Regions from separate parts of the Paenibacillus sp. FSL R5-0623 genome, predicted to be linked through region 2. Evidence: predicted binding sites of a transcription regulator. Region 2 holds the regulator's gene; the other holds the start of a gene.
The links. Region 2 encodes CtsR, which represses protease genes until heat stress. Its sites were predicted from a motif close to ATGGTCAATAAAGGTCAAACA; they were not measured.

Region 1 (3,190 bases), 990 kb from region 2:
CCTTTTAGCGATGTTGGCGGATTTAATTGTTCTGCGACTTCGGCCGTTGTTGAACCGCCAGTAACGGCGACAACGTCGTTGTCAATCATGATATTGCCGAGAGCCTTCGCTCCAGCTCTGCCCAGTTCCCTTTTGGCAAATGGAGAAACGTCCGAATCGCCAGGAACCACAACTACCTTTTGCAGACCGTAGGCTTGCTTGATGCGCTCTTCCAGCTCGGATAATCCGAACAACTCTTTGGCTACGGGCTCTAACTGCTGCAGCAAATCATACCCTGCCTCGCTGATCTTCATTCCTGCACTGTCAATTTCAATAAGTCCCTGAGCCTTTAACAGATCGGTCTCAGCCCTCAGAACCCGCTCGGTCATCTGCATGGAATTAGCTAACGTTCTCCGTCCGATCACATCCGATAACATGATCTGTTGCAGAATCGTATACCTCTTTTTCAAGATATCCATGAGATCAGGCAGAAGCTGCTTTTGTATTTCTAAAATCGTTCGCATGCTTTCCACTCCCGCAAGTTCTCGTTCTAAGCTCTCTTTCGTGGCCCTAAAACGTCCCAGGTTAACTTTTTAAGTCCCACGTCTATTCTACCTAAAACTGACGTGACATGCAAGTGTTTCAACGTGTTATTTCGACACGCATCCAGCGTTTGTACGCGCCTATTTTCACAATCCTAGACTTCCATGATCTAGGACTAGCTCACGCATACCATATATAGAAGAAACAAATGAATTCAATCTACATATCGCTCAGAATGACAATTCATACGGCATGTCCAAAACCTCTAATAGCATTTACTTAAATGCACTCTTTATCCACTCTTCTTCATCATGATCATTTTTAGGTTAATCCAAACCAATACCACAACGAACTGCTTGCAATTAAATATTTCATGAGCTATAATCATTATTGCTGTCACATAATGTGCGCCCGTGGTCCAATGGATATGACGTAGGCCTCCGAAGCCTGAGATCCAAGTTCGATTCTTGGCGGGCGCGCCATTTTTATTTAACAGCTCATAACCCATTTAACCAATGAAACCGGAAAGGTTTCTTTTTTTTGCAAGTTAGTTTGACTTTCTTTGACTTTTTGTTTGGAATTGTTTATTATGTGGGTAATACGGTAACAGTTTAAGTATAAACACCAATAACATTTACATTCCAAGGAGGTTTTTCACGTGAGTTTTATTCCAATGGTCGTTGAACAGAGCAACCGGGGTGAGCGCGCCTACGACATCTACTCCAGATTGCTGAAGGATCGTATTATTTTCCTTGGTAGCGATGTTAATGACGTAGTGGCTAATGCCATTATGGCACAGATGTTGTTCCTGGCTGCGGAAGATCCGGAGAAAGACATTCACTTATACATCAACAGCCCAGGCGGATCGATTACAGCCGGTATGGCGATTTACGATACAATGCAATTCATCAAACCGGATGTATCTACCATCTGTGTAGGTATGGCGGCTTCCATGGGAGCATTCTTGTTGAATGCCGGTGCAAAAGGTAAACGTTTTGCATTACCAAACAGTGAGATTATGATTCACCAACCACTTGGTGGTGCACAAGGTCAGGCTTCTGACATCGAAATCCGTGCTCGCCGCATCCTGAAAATGCGTGATACCTTGAACCGCATCATCTCTGAGCGTTCAGGTCAACCGCTGGAGCGGATTGAGAAAGATACAGATCGTGACTACTTCATGAGTGCTGCTGAAGCCGCCGATTACGGTATCATTGATAAAGTTATCGAAAACGTAGGTTCCCAAGGAATCTAAGATGTGACGTAGACCACGGTCTACGCGTTAACATCATCAACATCCACGTAATCAGCAACACTCCGTGTGTTGCCCATACGCCAAGAAGCCCTCATCACAATTATGATGAGGGCTTCTTTTTTTCCATTTTATAAGAAAGATAACTTAAGAGTGCATAATAATGATTCGTTATTTAGTTCCATTTACATTACTGAAAGGTTCTGTGCCTTTAGGGAGAAGCTCTTTATACGTAAATGGCATTTCAGGGAATCCTTCTGCGTACGCCGTATATTCATACAACTGGAAGAACACAACTACACCCGTTGGTGTCACATAGAAATCTTGATCTTTATTTAACCCTTTATACCCATCGAGGTATCCACCGCGGGCTTTCAGTTGCTCGCCTACTTTTTTACTCAACGTCTCGCGCATGGTTTTGTTATTTTGCAGCACATCATCTAACGTAAGCTCCTTGCCTGTGTCCAGTGCAAAGGTGTGTCCCGTACGGGTGGTCATGCCGTGTGCTCCTGCATAGTCCTCATAACGTTGAGTGATCAAACCTAGCACGCCGTTCTCATTGTAGGTCACGACATACGAAGTTTCAAATGCATATGGACGTTTTGCGGTTGCTCCGCCGAATTCAGTGGTTTGTTTTTTGAAAGCAGCAACAGCCGTATCCACTTCATCTTTGAGCACTTTGTTGATTGCCGTTTCAGCTTCTTTGCTGGCAAGTCCACTCACCTGCGGATATTGTACATCCACTTCAGCATTTTTCACAGTGACATTAACTGTGGCCGCCTTAACTTTCACGCTATTTTGTTTCACCTTGCTGAGTGTCAACGTTTTGGTTTTGGCATCCCAATTCCCCTGTACACCCAGATAATCTCGCATTGCCGAGAATGGAATATATAATCGACCCTGAATCAATTTCGCTTCCACCTGAGGGTAATACCCGTTAATATAGACGTTTGGCTGTCCATCCATCAGGCTAACGGTCATCGCATTGTTGGCTGCTGTTACCGTATATGACTTCGTTTTAGCATCATATTTCAACGTTCCACCCGCTACATCTTTGACTGCTGTCAGCGAGACCCAAGTCGATCCACCTTGGAGAAGTCCTTTTTGAGTCAGTGTTTTCCCACCCGATTTCAGCGTTACCTCAGCTGGGGTTGTCACTTTCGAGGATACAGAAGCCGCCTGTACCGAACTCTCCTGCCATACCGAACCACTACCTACAATAATTCCTGCCGCAAGCAACGCACTTGTCCATTTTTTCCATGATGTCATATATAAAACTCCTCTCTGAATTCACAATTAGGTATCATTGCGTATGTAATCCTGACCGGATCGCATATCTCATACGCTCACCTCTTTATTATAATTAACCCAATTTCGGAAAGGTTTACAGCTCGAGTTACAATGTTGATGAATATC
Region 2 (3,190 bases):
AAGAGGCGAGGCAAGGGCTGTGGACCTTCATTGCCAACCATGATTCCATGATCCAGGAAGTAACGTTGCAGGCGCCTGCCAGTGATACGCTTGCCTTCCAATTGGATAACCCACGGATTCAGCAGGAGATTGTACCTTATTTTATGGCGCGTATCGTTAGTGTAGAGCAGTTTATATCCCAGTATCCATTTGCAAGCCAGGACTCACCGGTGCAGATTGTTCTTCAGGTAGAAGATGCCCACGCTCCATGGAATGAAGGGGTATGGCAATTAAACGTGGCAATGAACGGGACAGCGTCCATATGGAAAACATCGGAGCCAATTACTGATGATCAGATCATTAAGGTGGATATTCAATCCCTTACCGCGGTCCTGATGGGATATCGCAGACCAACGGAAATGGCGCGAATCGGAAGAATTCACGGACCGAACACAGCAATCAAGGCTTTGGAACAAGCGATTCCTGAACGGGAAACCTATTTGCTCGATTTCTTCTGATGACTATTCCCACTGCTCCATTTAACCTGATTAGCTTATATAGAAATACGGCGTGATTGAAAGACAAATGGACTTCTCCAGCAATTTTGGAGAGGTTTTTTTGTGTCCGGGGAATATTTCGTGTAAAATCGTAAAAAATGAATAGTGACCCCACTTGGCAAAACCACAAAATATGCTATAATGGTTATAAAGTCAAAGAAAGTCAAAGTCAACTAAAGGTTTAATACTTAAGTAGCTTTCTTTCTACAATCTGATGCATGATCGCCAATATACGGGATTCACTTCATCGGAGGATCAAGGGAATATTAAAGGACCTTCGTGCTTCCTTCGCTCTCCTATTGACACCTGTGGAAGCAAGATTCGCTGTTTCCCTGATTGGTTAAATGGGTAGAGAAGGTGTACTCTGTGGGGGCGTGTGGGTCCTTATTGACTTAACGTTTCAGACAGTGGAGGATGATTGGATGCGTAATATCTCTGATATTATCGAACGATATCTGAAGAGTATTTTGCATGAAAGTCCCGAAGGAATGGTTGAAATTCAGCGTAATGATCTGGCAGATCAATTCTCATGTGTACCTTCCCAGATCAATTATGTCATCAGCACACGTTTTACACTCGAGAAGGGATACCTGGTAGAGAGTAAACGCGGCGGTGGTGGTTATGTTCGCATACAGCGCATTGAATTACCGGCCCAATCAGCTCTGCATAATCATTTGCACCATAGTATTGGTGAAGAGATCGGGCAGACAGCTGCCGAAGGTCTGATCTATCAATTGGAAGAAGCGCGCTTCTTGAGCAAGCGGGAAGCCGGGTTGATGCGAGCTGCTGTATCTAGAGAGGTTATATTGGTCAAACTTCCTTACCGGGATCAAATTCGTGCCAGAATGTTGAAGGCGATGTTAATATCTTTGCTCGGTAAATGAAAACTATCGGGGTCAAAGGAGGTACATCAATATGCTGTGCCAAGAATGCAATAAACGTCCGGCGACACTTCATTTTACGAAGATCGTAAATGGAGAGAAGACGGAATTCCATATTTGTGAGTCATGTGCCCGTGAAAAAGGGGAAATGATCCCTGGAACAGCAGGTGGGTTTTCCATTCACAACTTGTTGTCCGGATTGCTTGATTTTGATCCAGCCGGCAAAAGTGGATCGGCAGGAACACCACCTGCAAAAGCTCTTCAATGTGAAGAGTGTGGTATGACGTACGCACAATTTAGTAAGATAGGCCGGTTCGGCTGCAGTTCATGTTATAAATATTTTGACAGTCGTCTGGATCCTTTGTTCAAGCGGGTTCATGGTAATACGTCCCATGTAGGAAAAGTGCCTGCACGAGCTGGTGGTCGCATCAAGGTGAAACGGCAAATTGCTGATCTGAAGCGTGAGCTCCAAGAGAGCATCGCACAAGAGGAATTTGAAGAGGCGGCTCAGATCCGTGACCAGATCAGAGGACTTGAAAAAGGAATAGCTCAGGAGTAAAGTTTGTCATGAGTAGGAGGGATGCGTAATGCCTAATCTGCGCTTTACAGAGAAGGCGCTCAGCGACTGGATGCGCAGTGATGCGGCTGATTCCGAAATTGTCATTAGCAGCCGTGTCCGGATTGCACGCAACCTTCAGCATGTTCCGTTTCCGATGCTGGCTTCCAATGAGCAATCGGAAGAGGTGCTGAATAAGCTGAGCGAAGTACTTCAATACGATGACGTTCATGCCTTTGGGGATTTTCATACGTTGGATCTGATCGATATTGACGAACTCGACAAACGGGTGCTGGTGGAGAAACATCTCATCAGTCCAAGTCTTGCGAATGAATCCAGGAATGGTGCGGTTATTCTCAGTGAGGATGAGTCGGTCAGTATTATGATTAACGAAGAGGATCATCTTCGTATCCAGTGCCTCTATCCGGGGTTCCAGGTGAAAGAAGCCTGGGAGAAAGCTTCCGCAATAGATGATGCTTTTGAAGCGCACGTGGACTATGCTTTTGATGATCGCAGAGGATACTTAACCAGCTGTCCTACCAATGTAGGTACAGGTGTCAGAGCATCGGTTATGATGCACTTGCCTGCCCTGGTGATGACACAACAGATTGGCCGTATTCTAACCGCAGTTTCCCAAGTGGGATTGACGGTAAGAGGAATATACGGTGAAGGTAGCGAGGCGATGGGTAACCTGTTCCAGATCTCGAACCAGATTACATTGGGACAGACCGAACAGGAAGTCATCGAGAACCTGCATGGTGTTGTATTACAGATGATAGGTCATGAGCGTACAGCCAGAGAACGGTTAATTACCGACTCCAGACTTCGGATTACGGATCGTGTCATGCGCTCTTACGGCATATTGTCTCATGCAGCTATTGTTGATTCCAAGGAAGCTGCACAGCGCTTATCGGATGTACGCCTTGGCGTGGATCTCGGTTTGTTGGATGGACTGTCCATTACGGTAATGAATGAGTTGAATGTGATGACACAGCCGGGATTCTTGCAGAAAACGTTCGGGGAAGATATGCGCACAGATGAGCGTGACATCTACCGTGCTCAGTTGATTCGTGATACGATCAAGGCAGCGAAGCAGTCCTAGTTTAGCCTGATATTGTATTGAATTAAGGTTTCATGCCGCATTGCGGCTTTTATATAATAAGGCATCTACAAATGCCAAATGACTTTATTCGCAGCACGGCTGCAAACAAAAATGA

Region 1: clpP (ATP-dependent Clp endopeptidase proteolytic subunit ClpP) is a predicted target of CtsR. The motif match lies at 1,072-1,092, and genes of this name have one in related genera.

The regions. Positions count from the first base shown of each region.
Region 1 covers NZ_CP150233.1:183,119-186,308, reverse strand. The annotation lists gene MKY92_RS00915 (sugar-binding domain-containing protein) at 1-503, opposite strand, end outside; tRNA gene MKY92_RS00910 (tRNA-Arg) at 930-1,004, shown strand; gene clpP (ATP-dependent Clp endopeptidase proteolytic subunit ClpP) at 1,181-1,777, shown strand; gene MKY92_RS00900 (DUF4163 domain-containing protein) at 1,946-3,043, opposite strand.
Region 2 covers NZ_CP150233.1:6,168,474-6,171,663, reverse strand. The annotation lists gene MKY92_RS27140 (GNAT family N-acetyltransferase) at 1-497, shown strand, start outside; gene MKY92_RS27135 (CtsR family transcriptional regulator) at 959-1,420, shown strand; gene MKY92_RS27130 (UvrB/UvrC motif-containing protein) at 1,452-1,976, shown strand; gene MKY92_RS27125 (protein arginine kinase) at 2,005-3,075, shown strand.